DNA from 3 places in the Micromonospora sp. NBC_00821 genome. Region 3 is predicted to be linked to each of the others. Evidence: riboswitches for the same ligand, from Rfam matches in the RefSeq annotation. Region 3 holds a riboswitch; each other region holds the start of a gene.

Region 1 (3,269 bases), 740 kb from region 3:
GGTACCGTCGGTGGTCACCTGCGCGTGCTGACGGATGCCGGTTTGCTCCAGAAGCGCCGGTCAGGCCGGGAGGTCCTCTACTGGTGGACGGATGCGGCACGGACGCTGGTAGCCGGGGCCTCATCGTTCTGAAGGGTCACGGCGTCAGGTGCCCGCACCCGGTGCCGGAGAGCGTCTGCCGTCTGGATCAGGCGCCCTCGACGGCCGAGCGGGCCTGCTCGAGCGTCATCGGCTCGGCGTGGCTGGAGACGTACCAGTGGTAGTCGTCGTCGAGCAGTCGCCGGACCAGGTCGAGGTCGAGGCCGTCCTCCGGCCGGCGCACATGGGCCGGCGGCGGGTAGAAGCAGTCGCCCAGCAGCATCACCCCCGAGTCGGGCACCAGCACCACTGTCGAATCCGGCGCGTGCCCGCCGCCGACGTGGCGTAGCTCGACCCCGACCGGCAGCTCGTCCACGTCGACGAAGGTGCGGGTCGGCGGCAGGATGGCGAAGTCTTCCCAGGACGCCATCGCGCGTGCGCGGGCTGAAAAGCTCGGGCGGAGGCGGGCATCGGCGCGTATCTGCTCCTGCAGGTAGGGGTGGCTCCACGGCCGGGCGGCCTCGGCGCGCAGCAGCGACACGGCCGTCTCGTGCCCGACGATCTCCACGCCGGGCCAGGCGCAGGCACCCCACACGTGGTCCCAGTGATGGTGGGTGTAGACCAGCCAGCGCGGCTCCGGAAGCCCGGCGGCGGCCAGCGCGGCCTGGATCTCGCGGGCGTGCGCGGGGCTCTGCCCGGCGTCGATCATCACACTGCCGCGTTCGTCGGCGACGACGGCGACACCGGCCTGGACCGCCTCCGGGTCGGGATCGCCCGGATACCGCCAAACACGGCCCGACAGGCGGTGGAACTGCGGGGCGACCACGATGATCGACCTCCGAGATTGATCGCGGACACTGGTGTGGCGTTCGCCGATCCTAGGTGAGGGTGTCGGCCGGCACCGCCCTGCCGGAGGATCGGCGCAGGTCAGGACTCGTCCGGCCACCTTTGCTCTGCTTACCTATAGGCGCCGGTGACGCTCCGTGTCTGGTGCACATAGGTAAGCAGAGCAAAGGACGTCGCACATTGATCTGAGGCATTCCGTCGCGCAGAGTCGCGCTCGCACCAATCGTTTAATCTCGATGAGTCCCGTCCGCCCGGCGGGGTCGGACCGGCGTTGACCGGCGGCGCGGCGGTGTGGCAGCATTCGCGGCCTGACGGCAGTGAAGGAAGTCGGTGCGAATCCGACGCGGTCCCGCCACTGTCACCGGGGAGCGATCCCCCCTCGTGAGTCACGGCCGTGTGTCTGCGGTTGGAAGGCCGGGGGAGAGCGTCGATCCGGAAGCCAGGATACTTCGGCCGTCGGGACGTACCCCAGGGCGTGGACACCCGAGGAGGACCCGATGACGCACGGCGTCTCATTCATCGACGACTATCGTCGTATCGCGCTCCAGGCAGTGCGTTCCAAGGACACCGGCCACCGGCACCGCTGAGCTGATCGCCCGGCGCTGACCGGCCCCGACCCATGCGTCGGGGCGCCGTTCGCGCTGGCCGTCGTACCGGCTGACGCCGTACCCACTCGCATCGCCCCGGTCACCCCGTGAGGGTCCAGGGCGTCACTTTCCGGAGCATGCCGTGCGCATCCTGCTGCTGTCCACCGCCGACACCGACCTGCTGGCCGCCCGCGCCAGCGGCGCCGACTACCGGTTGGCCAACCCCGCCCGAGTCGCCGCCGAGGAGGTGCCCGCCCTGCTCGACGGGGTCGCCCTCGTCGTCGTACGCCTGCTCGGCGGTCGGCAGGCGTGGGCGGACGGCCTCGCCGCGGTGCTCGCCACCGGCGTGCCGACGGTGGTGCTCGGCGGCGAGGCGCTGCCCGACGCCGAGCTGATGGCCATCTCCACGGTGCCGTCCGGGGTCGTCACCCAGTCGCTGGCGTACCTCGTGGAGGGCGGTCCGGACAACCTCGGGCAGTTGGCCCGGTTCCTCTCCGACACGGTGCTGCTCACCGGCGAGGGATTCGCCGCACCCGCGCCCACCCCGGCGTACGGCGTGCACGGCGAACACCCCGCCGACCCGGACCGGCCCACAGTGGGAATCGTCTTCTACCGGGCACACGCCCTCGCCGGCAACACCGACTTCGTCGACGTGCTCGCGGACGCGGTCCACAAAGCCGGCGGTAACCCGCTGCCGATCTTCTGCGGCTCGCTGCGCGGGCTGACCGCGGGCGCCGGCCCACTCGGGCTCTTCGCCCGCTGTGACGCGCTGCTGGTCACTGTGCTCGCGGCCGGAGGTGCGGTCGCCGCCGACGCCTCCGGTGGCGGCGACGAGGACGCCTGGGACGTCGGCGCCCTGGCCGCCCTGGACGTGCCGGTCATCCAGGCGCTCTGCCTCACCAGCACCCGCGCGCAGTGGGCCGACAGCGACGCCGGCCTGTCCCCGCTGGACGCCGCCATGCAGGTGGCCATCCCCGAGTTCGACGGCCGGATCGTCACGGTGCCGTTCTCGTTCAAGCAGATCGACGCCGACGGGCTCTCGGTCTACGCCGCCGACCCCGAGCGGGCCGCCCGGGTCGCCGGGATCGCGGTGCGCCACGCCCGGCTGCGGTACGTGCCGCACGCCGACAAGCGGGTCGCCGTGGTGCTCAGCTCGTACCCCACCAAGCACTCCAGGGTCGGCAATGCCGTCGGATTGGACACGCCGGCCTCGGCGGTCCGGCTGTTCGCCGCGCTGGCCGAGGCCGGCTACGACCTGGGTGACGCGCCACCGCCCGACGACGGTGACGCGCTGATCCACGCGCTGATCGCCGCCGGTGGTCACGACGTGGAGTGGCTCACCCCGGAGCAGTTGGCCGCCGCCGAGGCCCGGATACCGGGGTCGACGTACCGGCGCTGGTTCGACCAGGTCCCGGCCGAGCTGCGGGAGCGGATGCGGGAGCACTGGGGTGAGCCGCCGGGCGAGCTGTACACCGAGGGCGGCGACATCGTGCTCGCCGGGCTGCGCTTCGGCAACGTGGTGCTGCTGATCCAGCCGCCCCGCGGCTTCGGGGAGAACCCCATCGCCATCTACCACGACCCGGACCTGCCGCCCAGCCACCACTACCTGGCCGCGTACCGCTGGCTGACGGCGCCCGCCGCGGACGGTGGCTTCGGCGCGGACGCCGTGGTGCACCTGGGCAAGCACGGCACCCTGGAGTGGCTGCCCGGCAAGGGCCTCGGCCTGGCCGCGGACTGCGCGCCCGACGCCGTCCTCGG
Region 2 (3,269 bases), 1.4 Mb from region 3:
GTGGTGCCCTTGCGCGCCGCCGGCACTGTGGCGGGCCGCCGTTTGTCGCTCGCGGTACGCGCGACGACGCCGGTCGCCGCACCGGCCTTGCCCCCGACGGTCTTGCCAGCGGCGGTCTTGCCGCCGACGGTCTTGCCCACGATGGTCTTGCCCCCGGCGGTTTTGTCCCCGGCGGCCTTGCCGCCGACGGTAGTGCCAGTGCCGGCCCTGTTCGTGGTACGGGCGCCACCGCCGCGTCGACCGGAGGTCGCCGCCGAGGCACGGCCCCGGCCGGTGGGTGTGCCGGCGGATCGGCGACGCCAGACGACGAACCCGACCGCCGCCCCGACCGCCGCGACTGCCGCCGCCCAGCCGGCCCAGGCCGGTGCCCCGGGACCGCTCTCCTCGGTCGACCCGGTTGACGGGGCCGCCGCGGCCGGCGGGGTCGACGGATCGTCGGCGGTGGTCGGCACCGCCGAGGCCTGCCCGGACGAGTTGTGCTGCTCGGTGGCGGTCACCAGCGCCGGGTCCGGTTGGGTCGACGGCGGGCTCCACCCCTTCGGCGCTGCCGTCACCCGACCGTCGTAGCGGAAGGTCAGGGTGCCCCGCACGGTGTCGCCGTCCGAGGCGACCGACAGGTAGCTCACCGAGTACTGGCCCTTGGCGGGCAGGTGGGCGACGGACACCACCGCGGGGAACCCCGTCGTGTACTCCCGTGGCTCGAACTGACCGTTGACCAGGAAGTACTCCCGTACCGGCTTGTCCAGTGGCTTCGGCTCCCCATACGACCAGCCGTTATCGACACGGACGCCGCCCGGGGCGGTGATCGTGAAGAACGCATTGGCGGCGGCCTTCTCGGTGAAGTACAGCCGCACCTCCGTCAACGGCTCGCGCACTGCGGCGCCGCTCGCCGGTGTGGACATGGCGAGGGTCCCGTGCGCGGCGGCGGGTTGGGCGGACGCGAGGAGGGCGACCGCCGAGGCGAGGAGGAACGCGAGGAGGCCCGAGACCACCCGCCCGCAAGTCTGGGGGAGACGACGCATCTGGATATCCTCACCCTCGCGAGACTTTTTTCAATAGCTGGCGATCTTCTTCCTCAGACGACAAAAGTTGACGATCAGGCCATCCGTCGCGGCGGCGGGACGCCCCGGGTGGACACATTCCCTGGCCAGCTATGCTGCCGACGGCGCTGGTTCGCCCCGTCGTGACCGGCGGGGCGTCGTAAGAGGGAACCCGGTGAAAATCCGGGGCTGCCCCGCAGCGGTGAGTGGGAACGACCGCCGTCATCAGCACTGGGCCAACGGCCTGGGAAGCGACGGCCAGTAGGGGACCGGCGCGACCGGTCAGGCCCGCGAGTCCGAAGACCTGCCGGCGCCGCGTACACAACCGTGTGCGCTGCCGTCGGCCTCGCGGGTGGGCTGAGCGGGTGACGGGCCGTGCGCGTGGTGCGCGGCCAGGTCCTCGTCAGCGTGTGTCCGCGACCCGGCGGTGTGGTTTCCCGAGGGACGGACTACCGCTGTGCATGACACCACCACCATCGCCGGCCGAGCGCCGTCGGCGTCGCACCTGACCCTTTCGCAGATCATGGACCAGCACCACACCAACCTGATGGGTACGGTGCACGGCGGCCGGATCCTCAACCTCATCGACTCCGTCGCCGGTGTGGTCGCCGCCCGGCACTCCGACGGACCGGCGGTGACCGCCGCCATCGACGAGACGGCGTTTCTCCGCGCGGTGCGGGTCGGCGACGTCGTGCACGTCGACGCCCGGATCACCTGGGCCGGCCGCAGCTCCATGGAGGTGGCCGTCAAGGTGACCGCCGACCGGTGGGACCGGGCGGTGCCGCCCACCGACGTGGCCACCGCCCACCTGGTCATGGTCGCCATCGACGACGACGGTCAGCCTCGGACGGTGCCGCCGCTGCTACCGGAGACCGACGGGGACCGGCGTCGGTACCGGGAGGCGGAGATCCGCCGGAAGCACCGACTGGCGCTGCGACGCGCGTTGCTCGACGGTGCCGAAGACGACTGACCAGCGCTCGGGCCCGCCCGTGGCGGCGCTGGCGCGGTCCGAGGAACCCGCCCCGCCGCCTATCCGGTCGGATAGCGTCCACGTGAAGCCTCGATCACGGAGAGTGTGGATGGTTATGCGCGCTGCGGTGTTGCGGGAGTTCGACGTTCCGCTGACGGTCGAGGAGATCGATCAACCCACCCCCGAGCGCGGGCAGGTGCTGGTGCGGATCGTCGCCAGCGGGGTCAACCCGCTCGACACGAAGATCCAGGCTGGAAAGGCCGCGCACGCGCGTGTCGAGCTGCCTGCGGTGCTCGGCCTGGACCTCGCCGGTGTCGTCGCGGCGGTCGGCGCGGACGTGACCGGCTTCGCGCCGGGAGACGAGGTGTACGGGCTGTGCGGGGGCGTCGGCGACCTTCAGGGCTCGCTGGCCGAGTACGCCGCAGTGGACGCCCGGCTGCTTGCCCACAAGCCGAAGGCACTCTCGATGCGGGAGGCCGCCGCGCTGCCCCTGGCGGCGATCACCTCCTGGGAGGGGCTCGTCGACCGGGCTGGGGTCCACGCCGGCCAGAAGGTGCTGGTGCACGGCGGCGCCGGCGGGGTCGGATACGTGGGTGTGCAACTCGCCCAGGCGCGCGGCGCCGAGGCGTACGCCACGGGCGGGCCGGCGAGCATGCGGGTGATCGAGAGCCTGGGCGCGGTGCCGATCGACTACACGACGAGCAAGGTCGAGGAGTACGTCGAGAGGTACACCGGCGGCGAGGGGTTCGACATCGTCGTGGACAACGTCGGCGGCGCGACGCTCGACGCGTCGTTCGCGGCGGTACGCACCTATCACGGGCACGTCGTCAGCGCGCTGGGCTGGGGCTCGCACTCGCTCGCCCCGCTGTCGTTCCGAGGCGCGACCTACTCCGGGGTGTTCACCCTCTTGCCGATGCTCACCGGCCGGGGCCGCGAACACCACGGCGACATCCTGCGCGAGATCGCGGCGCTGGCCGATGCCGGCGCGTTGCGCCCGCGACTGGATCCGCGAGCGTTCACGCTCGACACGGTCATGGACGCCCACGACCTGGTTGCCGGCGGCACCGCCGAGGGCAAGGTCGTCGTGGACGTCGCCGGTTGAGCCGAGCCGTTCGTTCCCGCGGAGTGCTCTGTGGTTCTGCGCAGCGGTCGACAAGGTTCTAGGTGGCCTTGCAGGGGAGTGTGCGCAGGTCAAGGCGGTGAGCTGTTGGTGGGCCTGGCCCCGCAACTGGGAGCAGATTGGGTGCAGGTTGGCGAAG
Region 3 (3,269 bases):
CGCCCCGGGCCAGCCAACTACGGCACGCCGTGGGTCTGCGTCGGGTCGACCCCGCGCTGTCCGCCGACGAGAAGGCCGCCCTGGGTCGCGCCGCCGCCCTGGTCCACACCCGCGTCGGCTGAGGCAGAGCCGAGCCCCCGGCCGGGCTCAGCGCCACGTTGACGCCCGCGCCGTCGGCGATGTCCCGGACGGTGGTGGCCGCGTAGCCGTCCCGGGCGAAGCGCTGGCGAGCGGCGTCGAGCAGCAACTGCCGGGTCTCGGCCGCGTCCCGACGGCGACGCTGGGCCGGTTCGCCGGCGGTGTGGCTGGTCGCGAGGACAGGCGGTTCTGCTGCTGTCACGACGCGTTCTGCAAGGGCTGCCCACCGACGCGGCGTTCGGTTCGACCTCAACCTGCTCGCGGCGCGCCCAGTCGGAGCTGCCAGCGCGTGCCCTGACTGGTGAGCCGGACGACGGCCAGGGGCTCCACGTCCACCTGCCGGTACGTCGCCACCGGAAGACCGAGGGCGTGCACCACAGCGACCCGGATCACCAGTGGGTGGGTGACCGCTATGACGCGTCCGCCGGCTCGGTGCTGCTCGTCCAACCAGCTTCCGACCCGATCCCGCACGGCCGTGACGGACTCACCGCCGTGCGGCGCGGAGTCCGGAGCGGACAGCCAGTCGTGCAGCGCCTGTGGCTGCGATTCAGCGATCTCCTCAAGCGTCCGTCCGGACCAGATCCCGTAGTCACAGTCGGCCAACGCCGTCTCGATCGTCGGCAGCAGGCCGAAGGCGTCGGCGGTCTGTCGGGCGGCCACCGCGGGACTGGACAGGCAGGTGGCGTTCACGCCGAGGAGCCCACGCCGGTCAGCGCCCGCCTGAGCCTGGGCGAGGGCGGCACGCAGGCCACCCTCGTCCAGGCCGTCGTCGACGCCGCCGAAGCGGGCGCGGCGCAGCGCGACGGTGTGACCGTGGGCGACCAGCCGGAGGCTGGTGCCGGTCACGTGCTCGGCAGTGCGATGCCGGCCCGGCGACGCCGCTCGTGGTGCATCAGGGCCGCGAACAGCAGGCCGATGCCGGTCCAGAGCACGACCTGGGTGCCGAGCGAGGCCAGTCGGAAACTCCACAGCAGGGTCGCCGGGAAGTCCGCCGGAACCTCCTGGAAGGACGGCATCACCACGTACGACACTGCCGTGACCAAGAGGAACCCGCCCACGGCCGCGGCCGCGCGCAACCACGTCGGCGCCTGGGCGCCGACCGACCGGTAGCCCAGCGACCCGGCCCACACGGCCACCAGCCCTAGCACCACCATCAACAGATAGGTGACGGTCCGTTGGTTGATGGTGGCCGGGTCGCCGACCGCCGGTGGGTTCGCCGGGTACTTGAGGAACGGCACGATCACCGCGCCGAGCAGCGCCGCGCCGGCCAGCAGCAGACCCGACCGTCCGTCGTCGTCGCCGCGCCGCCGACGGGACAGCAGGACGTACGCCGTGGCCAGCAGGCCACCCATCGCGGCCCCGAACAGGCCGGTGGCCAGGAACAGCCCGCCGCGCTGACCCGTCCGGCCGACCAGGGCGTCCTCGTGATCGTGCGCACCAGCGGCGGGCTCGGCGTGCGCCGCCGCCTCCTCGATGGCGATGGCCGCCTCGACGTGCGGTTCGCCGGCGACGTACGCGAACGCACCGGCCAGCAGGCCGGCGATCAGGCCAGCCAGCAGCCCGCGGACGAGGACGGCGAGGAACGGGGGAGCGGCGGTGGTGTTCAGTGGCACGGGACGCCCAGCAGGTGCCGGCCGTCGTGCATCAACTCGTGCAGGTACATCCCGCTGCGCGACACCGCGCCCTGGTCGAAGGCGACGAGATACGCCAGCAGGGTGAGTGCGGCAACGGTCGCCAGAGCTGTCCACAGCAGACGGGCACTGCCAGCGGGGTGCACCACCGGCTGGCTGGAAGCGGAGCTAGACATGAATACACGAACCTCCCCAGGGATGACGCGTCCCCATCGCAAGGCTGCGGACGACCGAGCGTCCTGGCTCGCGGCCCCCAGGTGTGGTTGGGGAACCGCTCACAGTGGCGCGACCGCGCCGGATTCACACCGGCTTCCCTCGCGTCGCCGCAGATAGTGGGTCGACGGTATCGGTGCCGCCTCAGGCGGTCAACCCGGGCCCCGCGCCCCGAACGCGTCCACATACCGGTACGCCGACGAGGCGGATCGGCCGCAGGTGCCAGTGGATTCGTCAGACCAAAAGGCGACACTGCCGGAAGCCGGTCGTGACGCGCGTTCCGGGACTCAACAACAGACTGTTACCGCTAACATGGTCAACCTGCCAGATCGACTCTGTGGCTCCGGGTTGACCCGGAGGGCTCGATCAGCGGCTGGGCGGGGTGTGGGGTGGACGAGAACGCGCCAGGGCGGGTCCCGTGACGACCGGTGACGTCGCGCGACGACCGGGCATCGTCGACGCGCATCATCACCTCTGGGTCCGGGCGCGGCACCCACAGCCCTGGATCGATCCGCGCACCATGGCCGCGATCGACGACGACTTCACGCCGCTCGAGCTCGCCCCGGCGACCCGGGCCGCAGGGGTCACCCAGACCGTTGTCGTTCAGTCCGTCGCCGTCCGGTCGGAGACGCCCGAGTTGCTCGGCATCGCGGCCGACGACCCGCTCATCGCCGGGGTCGTCGGCTGGGTCGACCTGAGCGCCGCCGATGTCGACCGCCGCCTTGCCCGACTCCGCAGGGCGCGCGGCGGCGAACGACTGGTCGGGATCCGGCACCTGGTCCAGTCCGAACCCGACCCGACCTATCTCGACCGTCCCGACGTGCGGCAGGGCATCGCCGCGGTCGGTGCCGCCGGCCTCGCCTTCGACCTCCTGGTTCGCCACAGTCAGCTGCCGGCGGCCGTCCGGCTCGTCCGCGACATGCCCCAGGTGCGGTTCGTCCTGGACCACCTCGGCAAGCCCCCGCTCGGGCGTGCCGATCTCGGTGACTGGCAGCGCGACCTGCGGGCGCTCGCGGCCGAGGCCAACACCACGGCGAAGCTCTCCGGCCTGGTGACCGAGGTGGACGGCGGGTCCTGGACGGCGTCCGACCTGCGGCCCGCGGTCGAGTACGCCCTCGACGTGTTCGGGCCGGATCGGCTGATGTTCGGCTCGGACTGGCCGGTGTGCCTGCTCGCCACCTCGTACACCCGCTGGGTCGCCGTTCTGGGTGATCTGCTGGATCCGCTTTCCGACGATGAGCGGGCCGCGGTCTGGCGTCAGACCGCCGGCCGGGTCTACCGGCTGGC

What was found. Region 3 has a riboswitch for cobalamin ahead of OHB44_RS14445 (CbtB domain-containing protein). Riboswitches for the same ligand answer to the same signal wherever they lie in the genome.
Region 1: linked by a shared signal. The riboswitch ahead of cobN (cobaltochelatase subunit CobN) and the one ahead of OHB44_RS14445 (CbtB domain-containing protein) in region 3 are both predicted to bind cobalamin.
Region 2: linked by a shared signal. The riboswitch ahead of OHB44_RS20865 (acyl-CoA thioesterase) and the one ahead of OHB44_RS14445 (CbtB domain-containing protein) in region 3 are both predicted to bind cobalamin.

What each region holds. Positions count from the first base shown of each region.
Region 1 is NZ_CP108880.1:3,938,502-3,941,770, reverse strand. It holds gene OHB44_RS18160 (ArsR/SmtB family transcription factor) at 1-132, shown strand, start outside; gene OHB44_RS18155 (MBL fold metallo-hydrolase) at 188-904, opposite strand; cobalamin riboswitch at 1,220-1,396, shown strand; gene cobN (cobaltochelatase subunit CobN) at 1,654-3,269, shown strand, end outside.
Region 2 is NZ_CP108880.1:4,562,495-4,565,763, reverse strand. It holds gene OHB44_RS20870 (copper resistance protein CopC) at 1-1,022, opposite strand, end outside; cobalamin riboswitch at 1,153-1,366, shown strand; gene OHB44_RS20865 (acyl-CoA thioesterase) at 1,564-2,010, shown strand; gene OHB44_RS20860 (zinc-dependent alcohol dehydrogenase family protein) at 2,120-3,112, shown strand.
Region 3 is NZ_CP108880.1:3,195,051-3,198,319, forward strand. It holds gene OHB44_RS14425 (phosphotransferase) at 1-122, shown strand, start outside; partial or broken gene OHB44_RS14430 (TetR family transcriptional regulator) at 164-340, opposite strand; gene OHB44_RS14435 (histidine phosphatase family protein) at 388-984, opposite strand; gene OHB44_RS14440 (CbtA family protein) at 981-1,751, opposite strand; gene OHB44_RS14445 (CbtB domain-containing protein) at 1,742-1,945, opposite strand; cobalamin riboswitch at 1,981-2,126, opposite strand; gene OHB44_RS14450 (amidohydrolase family protein) at 2,401-3,269, shown strand, end outside.